Regions from separate parts of the Sediminibacillus dalangtanensis genome, predicted to be linked through region 1. Evidence: riboswitches for the same ligand, from Rfam matches in the RefSeq annotation. Region 1 holds a riboswitch; each other region holds the start of a gene.

Region 1 (8,143 bases):
TGCTATGTACTTCAATGGCATGGCGATAAATAGAAGGATGACAAGAGAAGTTCCTTCAATCATGCCGAATATCCGGAACAGTCGAATCGGGGAGTTCAACATAAGCTACCTCCATTCCAAACATTTTTTCTTCTTTAGTATAATAGATAAAAGGATGCTAAACTATAGATTGCCAAATGTTCTGCATAAATTATCAATACAGAGGAGAGAATGCGTTGAAAAATATATTGCCGTTGATCCTGCCGACTTTCTTGATTGTTTTTGGTGTCACTAGCTATCTGACCACGGAAATGGCGGTGGGAGCACTCATTATCCTGTTGATAGGCATTGTTGTATTTTTAGTCGAGTTAAGATACATAAGAAAAGGCGTGCCGAGATATCGGACAGCTGTGACATTACTGACAGCCGGGATTGTTTATCTATTGTTCGTTGTGGTGGAACAGTACCTATATGGAAAGGTTTTTAACTACTTTTTCGCGACTGTTTTTGCTATTGGTGCAGGTGCGATAGTGAACGTACTGATGCGTGATGAAAAAGGGAATTAAAAAATGGAAAGGGGTTTCAATATGATTGCAAGAGTGTTGACGGTTGCTGGATCTGCGGCGCAAGGCAGTGCAGGTATCCAGGCCGACTTAAAAACATTTCAGGAACGGGACGTCTATGGCATGGCCGCGATTACAGCTATTGTCGCCAATAATCCGGTGACGAGTAAAGGAATGTTCACCAACTCGTTGGAAGCGATAGAAGCACAGTATTATACAGCAAAAAAAAATGTCGGAGTGGATGCTGTCAAAACCGGGATGTTGTTTACGAAAGAAATTATCAACCTGGTTGCCCGTCTTCTGGAGGAACATCCACCCGCAAATTTGGTAGTAGACCCAGTCATGATCGGAAAAATGGGATCGCAGCTTTTAAAAGATGACGCAATTGATGAAATGAGGAAAAGGTTGTTTCCACTTGCTACCGTTATCACCCCTAACTTGCATGAAGCCGAAAGAATATTGGAGAGCGGCCCGATTACCGACAAGGAAGAGATGAAACATGCCGCACGAGCGCTACATCGCTTTGGCTCGGATTATGTCATCATCAAAGGGGGTGCTCGGAAGGAAGATGCTGTCGACATCATGTATGATGGGAGCGAATTTAAGGAGTGGAAGCAGCCGCATATCGATACCATTCACACGAGCGGGGCAGGCTGCAGTTTTTCGGCAGCGATTGCCGCTGAGCTGGCTAAAGGAGCAACGATGGAGCAGGCGGTTGATACAGCCAAGGCATATGTCACTGCGGCGATCGAGCATGCCCTCGATTTTGGCAAAGGAATAGGTTCGACTTATCACGCGGCATACAGAAAACACCAGCCTCGCTAAAAGACGCGAAGGGTGGAGACAGGTGTGATTATTTGCTTTAGCGAAAGATAGAATTGCGCTGCAACGATCAAATGTTTAGTAGATGCATCCTTTTGCATGTAAAAGATACAACGTCGATGTGCCTCCATTTCTCCCTTTCTTAAACAAACGTTTGATCAATAATCTCGGAACCCAGCTATCTTTCCTTTCGGTTGAAGGAAATAGTCATTTTTAATGAAACCTCTGGAAAGGCAGATACGTACATGAAAGAAGAACGCATTACAAATGGAGGTGTCCAGTAAGTGGCAGTAGAGCCGGCAATGAAGTTAATCGATTTAAAGAAAGATATCGGTAAAAAGCAAATAATCAAAGGGTTGACGTTTGATATAAACCCAGGCGAAGTGTTCGGTTTTCTTGGACCAAATGGAGCAGGAAAAACAACGACAATCCGGATGATGGTCGGATTGATGAAAATCAGCGAAGGGGATGTGTTGATCAAAGGCAGCAGTATCAAGTCCAACTACAAGGATGCTATTCGACATGTGGGAGCAATCGTGGAAAACCCGGAAATGTATCCCTTCATGAGCGGTTGGAAAAACCTTCTCCATTATGCAAGAATGATGCCTGGCATTACCGAGGAGCGGATCAAGGAAGTTGTTTCATTAGTAGGGTTGGAGAAGCCGATTCACGAAAAAGCCGGTAGATACTCTCTTGGAATGCGCCAACGGTTAGGTATCGCCCAAGCCTTGTTGCATCGACCGTCGGTTTTGATTTTAGATGAACCAACCAACGGACTCGACCCGCATGGCATTAGAGAAATCCGTCAGTATATCCGGACTTTGGCGGAAAAAGAAAACGTGGCCGTCATTGTCTCCAGTCACCTGCTTTCCGAAATAGAAATGATGTGCGACCGCATCGGCATTATAAAAAACGGGGATCTTGTCGCAATCGAAACAGTCAAAGCGCTGACAAAAACAGACGAAGATATGATACATATTGAGGCTGTGCCGCTTGACCGGGCAAACGAGCTTCTGCGCCAGACGTTACAGCTCGAACCAACCATGGAAGGCGATCATATCAAACTGACAGCGAAACGTGAGGAAATTCCGAGCATTGTAAAATGTCTTGTACAAGGGCAAGTGGACGTATTTGGTGTACAAGTGCAACGCTCGACACTTGAAGATAAATTTTTAGATGTGATTGGGGAGAATGCGATTGAGTAATTTTTTCAGGCTCGTCTATAACGAGCAAGCGAAGCTTTTTGCCAGAAAGTCTACCTGGATCATGTTCGGCATCCTTGCAGCTATCATCCTTGGTGTAGCCATTCTCGGTAAAACAGTAGGAGATGTGGACGAAGCACAGTATGGTGATGACTGGCGGCAGCAGTTGGAGCAGGAAAATGCCGAAATTGCCGAGGGAAGCAGTGAGGAGGATGTCGCCAATCATTGGGGGATACAGGAAAACAACTATTATCTGGACAATGACATTAAACCTTTAGAGTACGATGCGTGGCAGTTTGTGGTGGAAAATGTGATGTTGTCCGCTCTGTTGAGTCTATTCACCATCATTGTAGCAGCAGGCATCATTGCCCACGAGTTTCGGTGGGGAACGGTCAAACTTTTGTTGATCCGGCCGGTTGCCCGGACAAAAATCTTGTTTGCTAAATATGCATCTGTTTTGTTGTTTGCCTTTACATCGCTTGTGTTTTTGCTTGTGTTTTCCTGGATTACCGGGGCGGTATTTTTTGGGGTCAATGGTGCCAACCCTTTGCTGGTGATCCAAAACCAAGGTGATTATACGCAAATAGCTGCTTGGGCAGAGATGGGCCGATCTTATGGATTGCAATTGATCAATCTGGTGATGATGGCCACTTTTGCATTTATGATTTCCTCGATTTTCCGAAACAGCGGCTTGGCGATTGGGTTTGCGATTTTCCTGATGATGGCCGGGAACTCGATCATAGGCTTTTTCATGCAATACGATTGGGCCAAATATATTTTGTTTGCAAACACAAACTTGGAGCAGTATTTTAGAGGAACACCGTTGATTGAAGGCATGACGTTGTCATTTTCGATCGGTGTTCTGATCGTTTACTATGTTATTTTCATGGTCCTGTCCTGGTTGTTTTTCACAAAACGGGACGTAGCGGGACACTAAAGAATTCAAAAAGAGGAGGAATTGGAAATGAAACGAACGGCAGAAATTGTACTTGGGGTTATCGGGGCTATCCTGTATGCTCTTTTCACGTTTTTCGGGATAACGCTAATGACGTTGAAAAATAACGATGATTTTGTACAGGAAATGGAAAATATGTTTGCAGAACAGGGTATGGAGAATATGGGAAGCATCTCTGAAATGATTTCCGGCGGTAGCTGGTACTTGATCATTATTTCGCTGCTGGCCATTATTCTGGGAATTGTAGCCATCGTATTGTTGAAAGGCAATAAAAAGCCAAAAACAGCAGGAATCATGTTGATTATCACCGCTGTTTTGTCTTTCGTCTTGTTTATGGGAATGAGTCTGATTCCGGCAGTGTTGTACTTAATTGCTGGTATTATGGCCTTGGTAAGGAAGCCTAAAACAACGATAACGGCCTAAATAATGATATTATCACAAAGCCTGGATGCTATCCAGGCTTTATTTCTGCTTGAGATTCACTTATTTCAGTTTGTATAAGTCAGTCCGACGGTCGCTGTATATCGGAATGGTCGCTCTGATTTTCTCTACTTCCTCCAAATCAATGGTTCCCGTCAAAATCGTCTCCTCCAGCCCTGCTTCTGCAAGAACTTCTCCCCATGGGCCGATAATCATGGAATTTCCGCCAAACTCGTTATTAGGATCAGAACCGGAGCGGTTGCAGGCAACCACAAAGCATTGGTTTTCGATAGCCCTGCTGATCAGGAGAGCCCGCCAATGATCAATGCGCTGTTTCGGCCATTCAGCGACGACATAGAGAACCTTTGTGTCATCCAGCATGTGCGTCCGGATCCATTCCGGAAAACGGATATCATAGCAAATAACCGCTGCACTCTTTTGGTTTTCCAATACAAAAGTTCCGTCGCTGTTTCCTTCTATTAAATATTTTTCCTCGTCCATCAATCGGAACAGATGCGCTTTGCTATATTGCTTGATAATATCCCCTGTCCGGGCAACTACTAGCAAGGTGTTGCTTGTCGCTTCGTCCACTCGATTGGCTACCGAGCCTGCTATCATATTAATGTCCAGTTCCTTTGCCAATCTGCTCAGAAATGCAATCGTCACATTGGCATCTTCATCAGCGATTTCATCGAGGCGTGTCAAGTCATATCCAGTTGTCCAAAGCTCCGGCAGCAGAATGGTATCTGGTGCTCTTTTCTCCACCGCTTCTCTAATTAGTTCTTCCGCATGCCGGAAATTGGTTTGCGGATCACCGAAAGCGATGTCCATTTGGATTAGTGCGTAGGTCTGCTTCATGAATGGTCCGGTCCCCTTTCCTTATTGCCGATTACGGAGCCGCATTCTCCAGCCACTGTTCCAGCTGTTGAATGCCGTCTGCCACCTGATGTGTTTCCGTTATATTCATCAAATGAATCGACTCTCCCGGCGCTGTCGCGGCAGCGGCAATCGTTTCTATTGCACCCTTCCGTTCCGGTTCAATGCCTAAATCGGACAAGCTTGTTGGCAGCCCCAGCTCCCGATAATGCGGAAGCAGTCTGTTGATTTCATCCGGTCGCCCTTCTAACGCTAATTGAACCAAAATACCATAGGCAACTTTGTCTCCGTGCAGAATCGAATGGGTTTCCGGCAAGTGGGTTAATCCATTGTGAATGGAATGGGCCCCTGAAATGCGTCCGTATTGATCCCCGAAACCTCCCACCATTCCTCCGGCCATAATGATGGTTTCAACCGTCCGTTTAAATGAATCAGTGACCGAACCGGCTTTGAGTGCCTTCAGTGCTTCCGTGCCTTCTGTAAGCAAAGTATCCCGACAAAGGCGGGCAGCCTGCAACGCGATTTCTAAGGGAATCGCTTTTGTCGGAAGATCGCGTGTTAGTACGTCAGCCTCATACCATTTGGCGATAGTATCCCCGATTCCTGCACGTAAAAAGGAAGATGGCGACTCGATCAGTATGTTCGGCTCCACGAGCACCATCCAGGTGCTTCGAGGAAAAACAATGTATTCTTCGAAGTTCCCCTCCTGGTCATAAAATACGCTAAGCGGTGTCCAGGCTGCACAGTTCGAGGCCAAGGTCGGGATCAAAATCACTGGCAGTCCTGTTTGATTTCCGGCTGCTTTTGCCAAATCCAGAACTTTCCCCCCGCCTACTCCGATAATGAACTCGGAATTTTCCTTAAGAGCTGTTTTGCCAATCCGGCCGGCTTCTTCATGGGTGCATTCATGATGATAAGATAGGTAGGTCAGCGGCACTCCGGGATCGACAAAGTGACGCTTCGCTGCTTCCCATGATTTCACGCCATGCAGCAGCAGCCCGCGGGAAAATCGTTGTTCCGCAATTTTTTTAGGAAGTAATTCCAATACCCCTTGATAACAATGATAGATGGCAGGAGCACCTTGCACTTGGATTGAACTCAATGTAAGCACCTCGCTTTCTATTAATATAACAATAATCCATCTCCATATAAAAACCTCTTCCACAAAAGGAAGAGGTTGCGTGCCGGCTCTTCCTCTTATCTTGCAGCAGTGCTGCAGGATTTAGCACCGTGTGAGTCTATTCACCGGTTGCCGGGCTTCGCAGGGCCATTCCCTCCACCTTCTCTTGATAAGAGTATAAGATTCTCTATAGATGCTTGCATTATCCCACCACGAGTACATCCTGTCAAGAAAGGCTGTTGTTCCTGCTCTATTGTAATGCCTGTAAAGTTCTAGCCAGAAGACTGTAAGAGTTGGCATCATTTCTACTTGTAATACGTAAGTACGTATAAATGTATATTAACTAAAATATCATAGTTGTACGTATGAATAACCGAGTGTATAATGGAAAAAGAAGGAGGGAGAAAATGAAAAATCCAACAGTGGAATCGTTTACAGTTGAAACGAAAACAGGAATGGAACCGGTTTTACCCGGAACAGTGAAATTGGAGATGGAAGGAGGAGTAACCGGGGATTTTTGTGTACAGTGGGAGACGATAACTGAAGAAATGTATTCCACCCCAGGATGGCATACCATTCACGGAAAAATAGTTGAGTCATCGTTTGTCAACCCATTGATTGAACAACGAGCAGACCCTTATATACTTAAACATACAGATGGCTACTATTATTTTACCGGTTCCTATCCGCTTTATGATCGGATTGTTTTAAGAAGAGCAAAGACAATCGAAGGGCTTCGGACTGCGGAAGAAACAGTAATCTGGAGAAAACATGAAAGTGGGATAATGTCAGAGCATATTTGGGCTCCGGAAATACATTTCATTGATGGAAAATGGTATATGTATTTTGCAGCCGGTGATCAAGAGGATATATGGGCGATTCGTCCGTACGTTCTAGAGTGTTCAGACGCCAATCCATTAGAAGGTGAATGGGTCGAAAAAGGAGCAATAAACACCGATTTCCAAAGCTTTTCACTCGATGCTACAACTTTTGAGCATCACGGAGACCGCTATCTTGTTTGGGCGCAAAAGGTAAACAATGATACCATTTCCAACCTCTATATTGCGAAGATGAAAAATCCCTGGACTATCGTGGGACCGCAAGTCTTACTGGCCACACCGGAATTTGAATGGGAGCAACAAGGGTTTCATGTAAACGAAGGCCCTGCGTTTCTTGAACGGAATGGGAAAGTATTTATTGCCTATTCAGCAAGCGCTACAGATGACCGCTATGCGATGGGACTGCTTTCAGCAGAATCGGACAGTGACCTTCTTAAGAAAGAATCTTGGTATAAAGAAAAAGAGCCTGTTTTTCAATCATCAGAGGTAACCGGGGAATATGGACCAGGTCACAACAGTTTCGTTGTAGATGATAAGGGGATTGACTTCATTGTCTATCATGCTCGTCCATACAAGCACATCACTGGGAATCCTCTATATGACCATAATCGCCATGCAAGAGTACAACAGTTGTTTTGGGAAAAGGACGGGAAGCCTTATTTTGGGATTCCTGGCCAAAAAGTGACGTTGCCTACTGACACTGTGCAGGCCAGGCTTTACGTGAGATAAAAAGCAGGAGGTTACATGGTGAAAAAAAGAATCGTTTTATTCATGATGGCTTTGTTTGTTCTCGCGGCGTTTTCCTATGGAGTTGAAGATCAGAGCGATGGACAGGTTGTGGTGGCAAATGGAAAGCCGCCCGTTGGTAAAGTGCCGATGTCAGGAGATATTGGGGATTACGTCGAAGGGGTGGTCGATGACCCTGTTCATGATCCGGCTTTATTTAAAGATAACGGCACCTATTATGTCGCTTCCACGGGTATCGCCAGAACCCCGGACGACCCGGGCGGTATATATTTGCGAAAGTCGAACGGAACTATAGGCGGCCCCTGGGAAGCTATCGGAGAAGTACCAGCACCCGATTGGGTGCAGTCGTATGGAGTAAGTCATTTATGGGCACCTGACGTTGTGAAAAAGGGGAATACCTTTTATTTATATTATGCTGTTTCCACTTTTGGTACGAATCGTTCTGCAATAGGTGTTGCCACAACACGTACTCCTGAAGATCCTGAAAGCTGGATAGACAAGGGGCCGGTACTGACTTCTACTCCGGGGCAGGAGCAGTATAACGCGATTGACCCCATGGTATTTCATGACAACGGAAAGTGGTGGTTGGTGTTCGGTTCCCATTTCAGCGGTATCCATTT
Region 2 (8,143 bases), 1.7 Mb from region 1:
CGCCGCGCAGCCATGTATGAATGTCGATGTATTGCATTTGGTTTACCGGATGTTCTCCAGCCACGTTGGCATAAAGCGGTTTCGTGATTTGCTGATAGTACAGATCAGGGTGATAGGCTTTCAGCAGCTGTTTTTTCTCCTCATCTTCGAACATTTTCGCGTTACCGATGTACCGATCCTTCAGCGGCGTAGTTCCTCGTTCCAAAAAGCTTTTTCCCCTTACTCCCTCCGGCAGAACAGATGCGACTCTGGAAAGCAAACCTTTGGCCGGTGACGGAATCGACTCGAACAACTTCAACGATTCCGGTTCACGGTAAATATTGTAGCCGCCAAACAGTTCATCAGAGCCTTCACCGGAAAGTACAACAGTGACATGCTTGCTGGCTTCTCTGCCGACAAAATAAAGCGGTACACATGCCGGGTCTGCTAACGGATCATCCATATGCCACATGATTTTCGGTAGTTTTTGGACATATTCCTCGGGAGTTATCGTATAAGAAATGTTTTCAACGTTCAGCTTTTCTGCCGTTTCTTTCGCTACATCCACTTCGGAATAGCCATCTCTTTCAAATCCGACCGAGAAGGTTTTGATATTAGGATTAAATTCCCTGGCAATGGCAACAATCAAAGAAGAATCTATCCCACCGGAAAGGAATGAACCAACCGGGACATCACTGCGCATATGGACATTGACAGAATCATACATGACATCCTGAATTCGTTTGATCCATTCGTTTTTCTCCATTAAGACCGGCGCGAACCGGGCATGCCAATAGCGCGTGAACTCGATCGGCTCGCCTGGCTTTTTGACAAAGAAATGGCCTGGTTCTACTTTTTTAACGCCCTCGGTCAATGTCATCGGCTCTGGAGCGAATTGAAAGCTTAAATAGTGCTGCAGTGCCGCGGTATCAACTTGTTCACTTTCCCTCATCATGGTGATGCTTTTTTTCTCGGATGCGAAGTATGTACCTTCGTCCATTTCACTGTAAAAAAGCGGCTTGATTCCGAAAGGATCTCTGACTCCGTACAGTATTTGCGTTTGCTTATCCCATATCAATACAGAAAACATCCCTCTTAGTTGTTCAAAAGCAGCTGTTCCATGCTCTTTGAACATAGCAATGATAACTTCCGTATCGGATTCGGTCGTAAAGGTGTATCCCTTTTCAGTCAACCGGTCACGCAGTTCGATATAATTGTAAATCTCTCCATTAAAAATCATCCAATAATGATCGTCATCATAATTGAACGGCTGCTGACCACTTTCTATATCGATTATGCTTAATCTTCTGAAACCAAGTGAAATATATTCATCATAGAAGTAACCCTCATCATCCGGACCTCTATGGGAAATTACATTATTTTGCTTTTGAAAGGTATTTTTGTTGTTTTGATCTGGTGCTTGAGGTTGGTTGCGGATCATTCCGATAAAACCACACATAATCTTGCCTCTCTTTCTATATGTTGACATCTTGTTAATTATAGCACAATCCAATTTTCAATACTAACCGAAAAATAGACAGAAAGTGCAATCAACAAAAAACCTGCCAAAAGACCCGGCAGGCTTCCATCATATCCTTCGGAAACCTGGATGGGTTTTCGGCAGTTTCTCCTACTCTTCTACCAAAAAATAAAAGGAAGCAAGGTAAGTGCCGCTATAGAAGCGAATGCTATCCCATAGGCAGCACCGTATCCCCAGCCCCAGCCAGGTCCATACAAAAACAACCCTGGGCCGCCGGGACCCGGATCTCCGACTCTGTCTTCAATCGGGCGGATGAACACTCGGTCCCTGTGCACTCTATCAATGATTCCCCGGTGAACAGTGCCATCTTGACAAGTAATTTTGACGGCTTCCCCAATATTTCTGTTGCACGTTTCGAAATGGCTCAAAGAATAACCTCCTTTGCCTGGCATCTAGAACATTTCTTAAGTTCTTCAATACGCCGGTTACAGCCATTATATGAAACCATCCCCCCTGCCCAATCGGGCGGTTGAAACAGAATGACAGCGGAAATTGAATTTCAGAACAGAGACCCATCCTATCTTTTCGATTTCTGGTTACTCGACCTTTAGTATCCGTTTCCAATATGCTGTTTTAGTTTAGTGGTCGTTGTTTCTATCGTATCTTGTTTAATCTTTATATAATAAATACCATTCATATGAGTTTCTTCTACACCATTCTCCAAGTCAACCACCTCTATTGGGTCCGTATTACTCTCTTCGATTTTGAAATGGGTGAGAACATCGCTCGGAATATTTGTTTCGCTTTCTTCAACGATCTTTTTTAGCTGCGAAAAGGTTAACTGTTCTTCCAGTAAATCTCCAAGCTGTATATGATTTGCCCTTCTTTCAGCCTCCGTTATTTCCAGTCCTCCATATATTTCTTCTTCTGAAAAAATGGAATAGTAATCAACAGATAAATCGAAAAGATTTGAGACTGTGGATGAGACAGCTTCAGGGGACGAATGAAAAGCATATGCGTGCATTAATTTATCCTCATGTTTTTTTTCTCCTGCAGCATTATATATTTCCACATAAGCATCTCTTGGAATCGGTACTAACTTTATGGTTTTCTCCGTACTGTTGTATGTTAATAAAATATGAACCGTCGTTCTCATATTATCATTCTCAGTTGAATCCTTTCCCATTAGTAAGACGGAAAATGAAGTACTTTCTTGCTCTTGCTCAGAGGCATGGTTTGAAAGTGGCTGTTTTATCCCGTCATTTTGATAAAATTTTGGTAAAAGAATCCCTATCAATAAAAGTACTGCAATGAAAGTGCCTAATATTGGACCGACAAAACGTTTACCAATGTAGAACAAAGAATCCCTTCGGTTACCTTTGTGTTTCCTATGGATTTTTCTAAGTGTTTCTATCCTGTCTTCTCTCGTAAACGTTAAATCATGATCATCTTCATATCTTGAAATTCGCTTAGTAAATTTCCCCATACACCTCAGCCTCCTCTAGTAAATTTTTCAGCCTTTGCTTTCCTCTCCTAAGTCTTGTTTTAACGGTGTTAAGATTCAAACCAGTTACTTCAGCTATTTCTGGGATGGATAAGTCTTTGTAATAATATAAATAAATAACTTCTCTGTAGCTTTCGGGCAAAGAGAACATAAGACTTTTCATCTCTTCAGATTCTGATTTTTTTATAACCTCATTTTCTGTTAAGGATGAAATAGATTTGATTGCATTCACAAACACACTTTTGGTTTTGACTTTCCGATAATGCCAACTCCTTAAATAATCCTTGCATTGATTGACGGTGATCCGGTATAACCATGTTTTGATGGTTGAATCATAACGAAATTTACCCAAGTTTTCATAACACTTAATGAAAGAATTTTGGACCATATCTTTAGCAGTTTCTTTATCTTTCACATAATTGAATGCTAATCTTACCAAATCATCCCCATGTTTTAACATTATCGCTTCTAAGAAATCTTCTTTTTCTCCTTTTTCCATAACTCCCCTCTTTTCCACCTTTCTTTGCTAACTCCACCTATAGACGATAGCCGAAATCGATTAGTTTCGGAATTAACCAGAAATTTTCTGCCTCTCCTCATCGGTAGAAAGGATTGTGGTATCAAAAATGCACAAACATCATACCCACCTCAATAAAGAAAAGCGCAAGCGCCTGTTCAAAGGAGTACAGGCTAAAGCCGCCACGTCCTGTGGCAACGCTTGCATGACCCACATCGTTTGGTCCTCCGACAAGCTTAAGCAAAGCACCTTGCCGGACCGGAATGTTTACCACCATTGATTCAAAAGAGAAATTGGTTACTTCACAGGTTAAAATAAAAATAAAAAAACCGAACGAGATCGAATAATTAAAATTTCGAATCATCGTTCGGTTTTTTACCCTTTTCAACTATGCTATTGTTACATTTACTGGTTCAAAAATTCATTCAAACTGTTTACCTTATCGGTCTTTTCCCAAGGAAATTCGATATCGGTTCTGCCAAAGTGTCCGTACGCAGCTGTGTTTTGATAAATAGGACGTTTCAAATCAAGCATCTTGATAATACCTGCTGGACGAAGGTCAAATAATTCCCTCACAGCTTTTACTAATTCATTTTCCGTTACTTTCCCTGTACCGAAGGTGTTAATCGATATGGATACTGGTTCTGCCACACCAATGGCGTAAGCAAGCTGGACTTCACAGGACTCGGCTAGTTCCGCTGCCACAATGTTTTTCGCAACATATCGTGCCGCATATGCAGCCGAGCGGTCCACTTTGGTGGCGTCCTTTCCGCTGAATGCGCCGCCTCCATGACGGGCGTATCCCCCGTAAGTATCAACAATGATTTTTCTTCCTGTCAAGCCGGCGTCCCCTTGTGGACCACCGATTACAAACCTGCCTGTTGGATTGATGAAATACTTTGTTTTCTCATCCAGAAACGCTTCCGGCACAATCGGCTTAATGACAAATTCTTTAATGTCCTGTTGAATTTGTTTGAGCTCGATTTCCGGATGATGCTGGGTGGAAATGACGATGGTATCCACTCTTACTGGTTTGTCATTTTCATCATATTCTACTGTCACCTGGGTTTTTCCATCCGGGCGCAAGTAAGGCAGAATGTTTTCCTTTCTGACATCTGACAGACGCTTACTTATTTTATGGGCGAGTGAAATAGGCAGCGGCATTAGCTCTGGCGTTTCATTATTTGCGTACCCGAACATCAGACCCTGGTCACCAGCACCGATTGCTTCGATTTCTTCATCGTAGCTTGTATCTTCGCGTGCTTCCAAAGCCTGATCCACGCCCCCCGCAATATCAGGGGACTGTTCATCGATCGCGGTCAGGACAGCGCAAGTTTCCGCATCAAAGCCATACTTCGCTCTCGTGTACCCAATATTTTTCACTGTCTTACGAACAATGCTTGGAATATCAACATAAGTAGTGGTAGTGATTTCCCCCGATACTAAAACCAGACCGGTAGTAACAGTTGTCTCGCATGCCACACGAGCATCTGGATCACTTGCCAAAATTTCATCTAAAATGGCGTCAGAAATCTGATCACAAATTTTATCGGGGTGTCCTTCTGTAACCGATTCTGAGGTGAATAATCGACGATTTGCAGTCATTCTGCTAAATCCTCCTTCATTTCATCAAATAATACGGAACCGCTCTTTCCTAGGTATGTTATTACAATTTCATTAAGCTGGTGAATTTCCATTCCCGTTAAACTGTTTTTTGTCATCTATACGAATAAAATCATGAGCGCATGGTATTTTACCTCTAATCAAACAAAAAACCTTTCCTTAATAAGGAGAAGGAAAGGAAAATGGCCTTTCTCATCTTATCGTCCAAGGTAAAACCTTGCATCAGGTTGGCACCTTTTCATCTGCATGATGGTTGCCGGGTTTCTTCGGGCCTGTCCCTCCGCCGTCTCTGGATAAGAGAGTATCCGTTCGCACTTTATCGTAACGAAACATGCCGGCAATGTCAATAAATTACCACCTTTTTGGTTGGAATTAACTTATGCTATTGAGGGAGTTTGCACACACCGTTGGTACACTTGTTTTTAAAAATACGATAACGGTTTTTGGCTATCAATCGGTACAGAGGGTCTCCTATCACTTCAGCATACGGCAGGTACATCAGGAATCCCAGCGGTGCAGTTAAAGGACAACGGACAAGCATAAATCGAACAGCTTGGTAACCTGTACTTATTTTCCCATCAGGCTTCACGAGATGGATTTCTCCCCTTATCACTTCCCGTTGTTTACTCGAAACGGTTTGCCTTTTTTCATATTCCTGTAGCGATAGCCATCGAAAAGCGCCAAACCAGTCCAGCAGCTTGATTACTTGTTTTGTCTGCCGGCACAAGTAACAATCGCCATCGTAGAGTACAATTGATTTACGTTCCATATTATCCCGCCTTTTTGAGCTTTTACTAGTCCCTTCCCTTTATTTTAACGAAAATAAAGCAATAGCGGAAATTTTAACGATCACCTTTCATTTTGTAAACCAGTATGTTATATATTAATCATTATGTTATACTATTCGTTATCAAGCTATCAATTTACACAAAGGAAGTGAGCAAGTGAACCCAACAAATGAAAGCGCTTCTAAATTGGGCAAAACGATCCTGCAGAACTGCCAATTCAATCTTTCTACAGAAGCACTGGTAGAAATCATCGAGAAACGCGGCGAAGGAACCATTACTGCCAATGGGGCCGTCAGCGTCACTACCGGAAAATATACCGGACGCTCTCCGAAAGACAAGTTCATTGTAAACGAAGGGGAAGCAGCTGAACAAGTTGACTGGGGTTCTATCAACAAGCCGATGGATAAAAACAGCTTTATCGCCTTGTATGAACGCGTCATGGAGCACCTTCGCTCCCAGGACACGCTTTTTCGCTTTACCGGCTGGGCAGGAGCTGATACAGACTACCGACTTCCGATTGAAGTCATCACCGAATTTGCCTGGCATAACTTGTTTGCCCGACAGCTTTTTATCCGGGAAGACAAAGAGACTGCCGGTAAACATAATGCGTTCACTGTCATTTCCGCTCCCACTTTCAAAGCAAATCCCAAAAGAGATAACACCAATTCAGAGGCTTTCATTATTATTTCTTTTGAAGAAAGAATCATCCTAATTGGCGGCACCGAATATGCAGGGGAAATTAAAAAAGCAGTTTTCTCCGTTATGAATTACTTATTGCCACAACAGGGAGTGCTCCCTATGCACTGTTCCGCCAATACCGGTGATTCAGGAGATACTGCCCTGTTCTTCGGATTATCCGGTACAGGCAAAACGACATTGTCTGCAAATCCTGATCGCTGTCTTATCGGGGATGACGAACATGGGTGGTCACCTAATGGCGTTTTCAACATCGAAGGGGGATGTTATGCCAAGTGCATCGGGCTAAGTGAGGAGAAAGAACCTCAGATATACCATGCCATCAAACATGGTGCTGTTCTGGAGAATGTTTTCTGTCATAACGGAATGCCCGATTACTCCAATACGGAACGGACGGAAAACACAAGGGCTGCTTACCCGTTGGACCATATTGACAATAGCATTTTCCCAAGCAAGGGACCACATCCAAAATCGATTATATTCCTGACTGCCGACGCATTTGGTGTACTCCCTCCAATCAGCAGATTGACAAAGGAACAGGCGATGTATCATTTTCTCAGCGGCTACACCAGTAAACTGGCTGGTACGGAGCGGGGCATCACCGCACCAGAAGCGACTTTTTCCGCCTGCTTCGGTGCACCCTTCCTGCCGCTTGCCCCGGCGGTATATGCCGATATGCTCGGCGACAAGATCGATCAATATGATGCAGACGTTTACCTTATCAATACCGGTTGGATAAAAGGACCTTTCGGTATCGGGGAAAGAATCCCGCTTGTTTATACAAGAGCGATGGTGGACACAGTCCTGAAGCAGCGTCTCGATGGAGTAAACACGGTACCAGATGACTATTTTGGGCTTCATATTCCGGAATCCATTCCTGGTGTTCCGAGCCAATTGCTGAAACCATGGGAATCCTGGGAATCTTATTCCTCTTACCAGGAAAAAGCAGCACAACTTGCAGCTAAGTTTCATGAAAATTTCCGGTCTTTTACAAAAGTAAGCGAGGAAATCAAAAACGCCGGCCCTGTGTACGAGGGATAAATAGATGTAGTGACTCCACGAGCAATCGATTCACACTAAATCCTGCAGAGAAATTTTTTCTCAGCAGGATTTTTTAATTCCTCTTCTCTTCCTCCGAACCATTCCGATGCTCCATAAATAGGAGTACTTTACTAGGAATAGGATTAAGGATAACTTCCGATTCCTTATCCTGTCACCTAAGAAAAATAGCTTCCTTGTTCTTCGCATTTCCAGCTTCTATTCCCCTGGGCATTTCACACACTTTGGGCTTGCGCATACAATAATCCAACCGAATATATTTCAACGAAAGGTTGACCGATATGAAAAGAAACCACTGGCTTAGCTTATTTACACTTGTATGTGTTCTTGCATTAACCGCATGTAGTTCGAACGGAGGAAAAACATCGGTGAAAATCGCCGAGGTTACCCGCAGTATTTTTTATGCTCCTCAATATGTCGCTTTGGAACAAGGGTATTTTGCTGATGAAGGACTGGAAGTCGAGCTGCAGACGACCTGGGGAGGAGATAAAACCATG
Region 3 (8,143 bases), 1.1 Mb from region 1:
TTCCCTTGACAGTTATCGTACGTGATACTGATCTATCGGTTCGAGAGATGGTGGAAAAAGAGGGATTGAACGATTCAGATGCGCGAGATGTAGAGGATATTTGGCAAACAATCGTCTTCAATCAGACAAAGTTGACGACAAACGCTACTTTTGTACGAGCGAAAAATGCCAGTCACGACATTCATCTGGACAGACCTGACCTCCTTGTGGAAACCACCATGGCAATGTTGAAAGAAGAGGGGAAATGGAGATGAAAACAGAAGGCGATATTATCCAGCTGATTGAGGAAGATAGCTGGATGATGGACATTATCCATGCAGCTGCAACACTTCGTTTGCCAGATTGGTGGGTGTGCGCTGGATTTGTCCGGGCGAAAATTTGGGACACTTTGCATCAAGTTAATAAGCGGACACCTCTTTCCGACATCGATGTTATTTTCTTTGATTCAACACGATCTGAAGAAGAGTACGAGAAGCGATTGGAGCAACAGCTATCGTGCTGGCATCCCATGGTCGGTGAAAAATCAGGCGCGGATGCATCTAATCAATGGACTTCCCCCCTATACATCCTCAGTGGATGCAATGGCTAACTTCCCGGAAACTGCCACAGCTATCGGTGTGAAAATTAATGGGTATGGAGATATTGTCATGGCTGCTCCGCATGGAATAGAGGATGTAGTAAATCTGGAAGTGAAACCATCCCCAAGATTTTTGTCCGATAAAAGGCTTCTGAAGCTATTTGAACAACGAATGAAAAGCAAAGAGTGGAAACGGAATTGGCGTAACGTAACCATTTATAAGGGGGATGCTTGATGAGTGAAATTGATGCTGTTTTTATCGATCGGGATGGAACGCTTGGAGGTGATGACACCGTCCAGTACCCTGGTACATTTGAATTGTTCCCATATTCTTTTGAAGCTATAACACGCTTGAAGGAGGCTGGTATATATGTGTTTTCTTTTACAAATCAGCCGGGCATTTCAAGCGGAAGAGCTACTTTAGAAGAATTTAGAGAGGAGTTGAACCGTTTCGGTTTTACGGATGTATTCATCTGTCCTCATAAGCCAGAAGAAAATTGTCATTGTAGAAAACCACAGCCAGGGATGCTGCGTGCCGCAGCTGCAAAATACAAAGAATTGGATTTGGAAAAATGTGTGGTTATCGGTGATCGGTGGAGCGATATGGCTGCGGCAGATAAGGTGAATGCAACGAAAATCCTTGTAAAAACGGGTGCGGGGAAGACTACTCTGATAGATTCTTCGAAAATTGATTATGCAGCAAATAATCTAAAGGATGCGGTGGAGTGGCTATATCAATCTTTTGATTTAAAAAAACAATCAGTACTTAAAGTAGACGATGCCTAACAATCTTATCATTTCCCAAAACTCATTAGCTTTTTGTTTGAAAGGTTTCTGATGTCAGGGCTAGAAAGAAGGGGGAAAAGTGGCTGATCAAGAAAAAAACATTGTCATAGGAGCGGGAGAGTACCACAACAATCCAGGCTGGATACATACACAGGAAGAGGAACTGAATTTGCTAGAAGAAGAAGGGTGGCGAAAAAAATTTGCTCCCGGCTCGGTTTCTGCCATTTTGGCAGAGCACGTTTGGGAACATCTTAGCTTTGAGGAAGGAATAATAGCAGCTGAAATATGCTACCGATACTTGCGTCCTGGAGGCTATGTCCGGTGTGCTGTACCTGACGCCAATTTCCGGAATGAAGAATATCAAATAGGAGTACAAGTAGGCGGTCCCGGGTTTCCGGATCACCCGGCTGCCTCCCACAAAATTGTACATGACTATAAGAGTTTATCGAAAATGTTTCAAGCAGCTGGGTATGATGTGAAGTTGCTGGAATTTTGTGATGAGCTGGGGGATTTTCATTACAAGCAATGGGATGAAAAAGCCGGGTTCATCTATCGATCAAAACGGTTTGATCATCGCAACCAAAATGGACAGCTGGGATTCGTGTCTTTGATAGTGGATGCGATTAAGCGGTAACCCTGCGCTCCTTGAAAGCGGGAGACGGATCAGCCAGTACATAGAATGCGATATTGCCAAGAGAAATAATTTGTCGGTGGATTTTTCGCTTTAGGAAAAATTCGCCGTGTTAAGCTGTCTGCAGCAAAAATGCTGCAGGCGGTTTTTTTTCTTTTTTAGATGAAATAGTGAATTGTAAAGCCCGAACTCTATCCAATTAATCTAAATAAAATAGGGAGTAAACAAGCAGTTGTGATTAACAGACAGAACGTGTTGCTCCCGATTTTAAAATAATGGTAGTTTAGGCTTGATTTCCTCTCGGAATTATTTATAATTAAAGTTAAATAATAATTATTATAATGTGATAAGATTTATTAAGAATGAGAGGAAGTGTTGGAGATGAGCTCCGAAGTCGTTGATGCGGGAACTGCAAAGGAAAAAACAGCATGCACTCCCATCAGCAAATTAGTTGATGGAATGATATTGCACGGTGAACTTATAGCGGCTATCATCAGTGGCCTGCTCGTGTTGACGGCCTGGTCGATGGAGGATAAAATAACGGAGCCATTGTACATTTTTCTGCATCTTGCAGCGTTTTTGATCGGCGGATTTGCAAAAGCGAAGGAAGGCATAATCGAAACCATTCAGGACAGGAAACTGAATGTCGAAATGCTGATGGTATTTGCTGCAATAGGCTCAGCGGCAATAGGTTACTGGACAGAAGGAGCCATTTTGATTTTTATCTTTGCTTTAAGCGGGGCTCTGGAGACTTATACGATGAATAAAAGTCAAAAGGAGCTTTCCGGCTTAATGGATTTGCAGCCGCAAACAGCGGTGCGGCTTGTAAACGGAAAAGAAATGGCAGTAGCGGTTTCGGAATTGGCGGTGGGTGATCTTGTTTTCATTAAAGCAGGAGAAAGCGTACCTGCAGATGGACAGATAAGCAGAGGAAGCACTTCGTTGGATGAGTCAGCGATAACTGGTGAAGCATTTCCGGTGGAAAAACAGAAAGGTGACAACGTATTTGCCGGTACAATCAATCTGAATGGCGCCATTACTGTTGAAGTCAGCAAACCTGCTGATGAGACACTGTTCCAAAAAATCATCTATCTAGTCCAATCTGCTCAGAGTGAAAAGTCACCATCCCAGCTTTTTATCGAACGATTTGAAGGTTCTTATGTGAACGTAGTCTTGCTTGCTGTTCTATTGATGATGGTGATTCCCCCTTTTGTAATTGCTTGGAGCTGGCAGGAAACGATTTATCGTGCCATGGTGCTCCTGGTGGTAGCTTCACCGTGTGCATTGGTCGCTTCCATCATGCCGGCGATGCTATCATCGATTTCCAAAGGTGCCCGAAGCGGTATTCTGTTTAAAGGCGGAATCCATCTGGAAAAACTGTCCCGAATCAAGGTTGTAGCCTTCGATAAGACAGGTACGCTGACAGTAGGGCATCCTCACGTTACCGATGCTTATTTCCGTGATGACGATGTGAGTATTTTAGAAAATATCCGGGCGATAGAAGCGAACTCCAATCATCCCTTGGCTCAATCGATTGTACGATATGCAGAATCACAAAAATACTTCCCGAAGTCTTTACCTGAACAAGTAATCGAGGAACGCGGCCACGGGATTAAGGCAGTATTGGGAGAATCGAGTTGGAAAATAGGCAGTGCTGAATTTGTCGGAAGCGAAGAGGCAGCCGAATTTCAAGGAGGAATTGCCGGTCGGTTGGCTGCAGAGGGAAAGACGGTTGTTTTTGCTGCCGACGAGAGGGGGATCGCTGCAGTGATAGCCCTCAAAGACACGGTTAGACCGGAAACGGCTGCGGCATTAAAAACATTGCAAAAAAATGGCATTACGACCGTTATGCTGACCGGGGACAACGAAAAAACTGCTGCAGCAATAGCAGCGGAATGTGGAATCGATGATTTTAAGGCAGCGTGTCTGCCTGATGAGAAGTTAACTTATATCGACCGATTGAAAGATCAGTATGGAACGGTCGGCATGGTCGGTGACGGCATCAATGATGCACCCGCCCTGGCCACGGCTAATGTGGGAATAGCCATGGGGGCAGGTACCGATGTGGCACTGGAAACAGCAGATATCGTCTTGATGAAAAATGACTTAAGCAAGATCGCCGACGCTGTATCGCTTTCTCGGCGAATGAACAGGATCGTTAAACAAAATGTTTTCTTTTCTGTTGCTGTCATTCTGTTATTGATCATGACCAATTTTCTGCAGCTTCTCGATTTGCCATTAGGAGTAATCGGCCATGAAGGCAGTACGATTCTGGTTATTTTAAATGGGCTGCGGCTTTTGCGCTAGCTGGCAGTCTCCGATTGTCAGCTATGCCAGACTTCATCCGCAATGTTTATAATGTGCTTTAATTTCGCCCACTGTTCTTCTTCTGTCAGCAGGTTTCCTTCTTCTGTTGAGGCAAAACCGCATTGCGGGCTCAAGCATAGCTGATTTTTGTCTACATATTCCGCAGCTTGTTCGATGCGTTTCTTGATCAACTGTTTGTCCTCTAAATTACCGTGTTTGGAGGTGACCAGTCCTAAAACAATTTGCAAATCTGAACGATTGACAAAACGTAGTGGCTCGAATCCACCGGAACGATCGTCGTCATATTCAAGAAATAGACCGTCTACATCCAAACCGCCGAAAATCACTTCAGAAACAGCGTCATAACCACCAGAAGCGGCCCAGGTGGACTGATAGTTTCCCCGGCAAATGTGCATGGTAATGATCAGGTCATCTGGTTTATCGGCAATAGATTCGTTGATACATCGGGCAAAAAAGCGGCTGAGTTCGTCTGGGTCCTGTCCATTTTCACGTATCCGCGCACGTCCGTCTTCCGAGAAGAACAACGACCAGGATGTGTCATCGAGTTGTAAATAGCGACAGCCGGCATCATAAAAAGTTTGGATCGCTTTTTTGTACGCAGTGGTTAAGTCAGCGAAAAAGACTTCCTGGTCTTCATAAGGAGAGTATTCCAGTTTTCCGCGGAAATACAACATGTTGGGACTCGGTATCGTCATTTTGGCGGTATGGTCTCCGGCTATGTTATGTAAAAATTTATAATCTTCCACCATTGGATGCTCGCTGAAATTGACTTTTCCTGTGATTTTAATTCCGCGTGCTTTCGTTTTTGTACCATGGAATTGAATACCGCTTTCCGGTACGTAAGCTTCTACGCCATCAAGTTGCTCCAGAAAGTCGAAGTGCCACCAGGAACGGCGGAATTCTCCGTCTGTCACAGCCTGAAGACCCGCCTGTTTTTGTTTTTCCACTGCCCGGATAATCTCCTCGTCTTCCACGTTTCGAAGTTGTTCTGCTGTTATTTCTCCATTTTGCCGTTGCAAACGTGCCTGTTTAAGCCTTTCCGGACGCAGCAAGCTGCCGACATGATCTCCCTTAAACGGTGGGGTAGGAAGCACGTTTACAGGTTGGTCAAATTGATTTTTTTCCATAAGAATCTTCCTTTCAACTAGTGAGTTAATGTTGGTTCCTAATGATGGTGCTTTTGCATAAAGATAGTAACGTAGATTGGGATTGTGCTTGATTTCCTTCTGTTTGAACAAGGTTAACCAATCGCTCCAGCACAATAGTTATTTGTTTGTTGGAGGCGCCTGTTTCAAGAAACACTATGCATCCTTTTCCCATAGTTGGAAAACAGTACGCAGACTATCATCGCAGGTATTTCCACAGCATGATACTAGCACCCAACTTGTAAAGGAAAGCTGGAAATCACTTTTACCGGTTTTCCTCCACTTAAAAGTGCAAGCCAAAAAAACAAAAAAGAGTCTTCTAAGAAGAAGGCTCTTTTAATCCACGTTCTTCTTATCTGCTAGACACATATGTCTACTGGATTTAGCACCATGCCGAATTTGGCTGGTTGCTGAGGTGTCTTCGGGCCAGTCCCTCAACCTCTCTTGATAAGCGCTTTATTCAATTTGCATGATTAATTGTCATTAACCATACACTAAATGAAAAAGAAACACAACAGAATTTTTCAAATTTTCATTGCTGCAATAAAATGAATGCGCTTCCAATTTATTTCCGCTATAATGATAAAAAGATAGTTAAATAGATTTATAAGAGGGGATGGAATGAAAAAGAGAATAGGTTGGATTACCGGTGGCATTGTGGTTCTGCTAACAGTTGCGCTTCTGGGTGGAAGTAATTATTTTTATAACCAGGGAGTCAATCGGGGGGAACAAGTCGAACTTTATAGCGAAGAGCCACCGGTGTTGCCGAGTAGCGAGGCAGACCGTAAATTGTTGGCAGAAGCGCAGGACTGGTTTGCCGCTAAGAAACTCAAAGAATTGGAAATGACATCCTATGATGGATTGAACCTAAAGGCTCATTATTTGCAAAATCCGCAAGAGTCCGGGAAAGCAGTTATACTGGCACATGGCTATCGAGGTTATGGGCAGCAAATGGGTGACCTAGCCAAATTTTATTATGATCATGGATTTTCGATTCTTATGCCGGATGCACGTGGCCATGGGGAGAGCGAAGGGGATTATATCGGTTATGGCTGGCACGATCGCCTGGATTACCAAGGATGGATAAAACGGTTAATCGATGATTATCGAATGGATAGCATCTTTTTGCATGGTAATTCAATGGGAGCCGCATTAGTATTGATGACCAGCGGAGAAGATTTGCCTTCTCAAGTAAAAGGAATTATTGCGGATAGTGGATATACGGATGTAAGTGAGGAATTGTCTCATCAACTTCGGCATTTGTATCATCTGCCTGCTTTTCCCTTGATATCTATCACTAGTGGTATGACTAAACTTCGCGCTGGTTACTGGTTTGGCGAGGCTTCGGCCATTGAGCAGGTCAAAGACAACACCCGGCCGTTGTTTATTATACATGGCGACCGGGATGAACTCGTCCCCACCGAAATGGCGCATCGATTGTACGAGGCAGCCGATAGCGAAAAACAGTTGTGGATCGTACCGGGAGCTGGGCATACGGATGCTTACGCCGCTGCGACTGCCGAATTTCAAAAACGATTGGAAGCATTTATCGAGTCGGCTCTTGGTTTCTGAAACGGAAAGAATTTTCCTCTTTAACGAAAGGCATCTTTGTCAGGATTGTAAGCGTTTTTGGCAAAGAGGAGAGTTTAGTTATAATAAAAATATATTTGAAACGATACCGTCCAGGTTGTATAGTAAAGGGCATAAAATATGATAATCAAGAGGAGATTTTCATGGGCAGACATTCTAGAAAAGTAGAAATACTTACTGCTGCATCCAAAATCGTCAGCGAACGAGGGATATTTAATCTGACCTTGGAAGCTGTTGCGGAGGAAGCTGGTATCAGTAAGGGAGGATTATTGTACCATTTTCCTTCCAAAGAAGCCCTGGTAGAAGGAATGGTGGAACACTTGACCAATAACTATCGGGAAAAAATCGCCAACAATGCAGAAATGGATCCGGAAGAAAAAGGGCAGTGGGTGCGTGCCTATGTAAACGTCACTTTTAATCAAGTATATCAAAATAAAGACATGAATGCCGGATTGCTGGCAGCAAAGGCGGTCAATGAAAAACTGCTTGATCCCATTCGGGAACTGTATGCTGAATGGCAGCAGGAAATTGAAGAGGATGGGATTGATCCCGTAAAGGCAACCATTATCCGTCTTGCTTCAGATGGTATCTGGCTGGCGGAGTTATTTGATATTTACCATATCGAGCAGGAGAAAAAGGAAGAGGTTTACAAGACACTATTAGAGTGGGCCGACGAATAAGGTTGCTCCCTTTATTTAAAAAAACACTGTTAAAGGATTGTCAGGGTTATCTTATCCGGTTCAGGCTGTGAAATGTCGATACATCAGCGGCTCTTTAGCAAAACGCATGTTATTACATGATAGCTGAATCCTGCTCCAAAATATTGAACGAAAAAAGAATAGTACACCTGGAGGATGGGACAAAACCATCGTGACCAACACAAAACCCGAGCGAATTCGAACCATTCGAATTCGCTCGGGTTTTGTTTTTTATAAATTAATTTCAGAGATGTCTAGCTCCAGCGCCTACCCCCTCGAGGTCTTAAACCTATCTCACCTTCTACATATTTCACCAATCCCGAACAAATTTAAAAAAGTTTTATTACCCTCCCTCCTACCACTGCTGACAAGGGATTGAGCGGTCATC

What was found. Region 1 has a riboswitch for S-adenosylmethionine ahead of ERJ70_RS01105 (iron-containing alcohol dehydrogenase family protein). Riboswitches for the same ligand answer to the same signal wherever they lie in the genome.
Region 2: another riboswitch for S-adenosylmethionine. It lies ahead of metK (methionine adenosyltransferase); the one in region 1 lies ahead of ERJ70_RS01105 (iron-containing alcohol dehydrogenase family protein).
Region 3: another riboswitch for S-adenosylmethionine. It lies ahead of ERJ70_RS06520 (5-methyltetrahydropteroyltriglutamate--homocysteine S-methyltransferase); the one in region 1 lies ahead of ERJ70_RS01105 (iron-containing alcohol dehydrogenase family protein).

What each region holds. Positions count from the first base shown of each region.
Region 1 covers NZ_CP046956.1:189,454-197,596, forward strand. The annotation lists gene ERJ70_RS01070 (DUF3817 domain-containing protein) at 1-102, opposite strand, end outside; gene ERJ70_RS01075 (hypothetical protein) at 216-545, shown strand; gene thiD (bifunctional hydroxymethylpyrimidine kinase/phosphomethylpyrimidine kinase) at 567-1,367, shown strand; gene ERJ70_RS01085 (ABC transporter ATP-binding protein) at 1,667-2,569, shown strand; gene ERJ70_RS01090 (ABC transporter permease) at 2,556-3,503, shown strand; gene ERJ70_RS01095 (DUF4064 domain-containing protein) at 3,531-3,944, shown strand; gene ERJ70_RS01100 (carbon-nitrogen family hydrolase) at 4,005-4,799, opposite strand; gene ERJ70_RS01105 (iron-containing alcohol dehydrogenase family protein) at 4,831-5,919, opposite strand; SAM riboswitch class I at 6,012-6,113, opposite strand; gene ERJ70_RS01110 (family 43 glycosylhydrolase) at 6,345-7,505, shown strand; gene ERJ70_RS01115 (arabinan endo-1,5-alpha-L-arabinosidase) at 7,521-8,143, shown strand, end outside.
Region 2 covers NZ_CP046956.1:2,616,376-2,624,518, forward strand. The annotation lists gene asnB (asparagine synthase (glutamine-hydrolyzing)) at 1-1,438, opposite strand, end outside; gene ERJ70_RS13140 (hypothetical protein) at 1,618-1,887, opposite strand; gene ERJ70_RS13145 (LCP family glycopolymer transferase) at 2,067-2,945, opposite strand; gene ERJ70_RS13150 (sigma-70 family RNA polymerase sigma factor) at 2,929-3,462, opposite strand; gene ERJ70_RS13155 (hypothetical protein) at 3,584-3,844, opposite strand; gene metK (methionine adenosyltransferase) at 3,886-5,085, opposite strand; SAM riboswitch class I at 5,298-5,403, opposite strand; gene ERJ70_RS13165 (thiol-disulfide oxidoreductase DCC family protein) at 5,486-5,872, opposite strand; gene pckA (phosphoenolpyruvate carboxykinase (ATP)) at 6,048-7,628, shown strand; gene ERJ70_RS13175 (ABC transporter substrate-binding protein) at 7,928-8,143, shown strand, end outside.
Region 3 covers NZ_CP046956.1:1,272,264-1,280,406, forward strand. The annotation lists gene ERJ70_RS06495 (alpha/beta fold hydrolase) at 1-254, shown strand, start outside; partial or broken gene ERJ70_RS06500 (nucleotidyltransferase family protein) at 245-812, shown strand; gene ERJ70_RS06505 (HAD-IIIA family hydrolase) at 812-1,363, shown strand; gene ERJ70_RS06510 (class I SAM-dependent methyltransferase) at 1,443-1,997, shown strand; gene ERJ70_RS06515 (heavy metal translocating P-type ATPase) at 2,376-4,301, shown strand; gene ERJ70_RS06520 (5-methyltetrahydropteroyltriglutamate--homocysteine S-methyltransferase) at 4,319-5,449, opposite strand; SAM riboswitch class I at 5,817-5,921, opposite strand; gene ERJ70_RS06525 (alpha/beta hydrolase) at 6,089-7,039, shown strand; gene ERJ70_RS06530 (TetR/AcrR family transcriptional regulator) at 7,201-7,737, shown strand.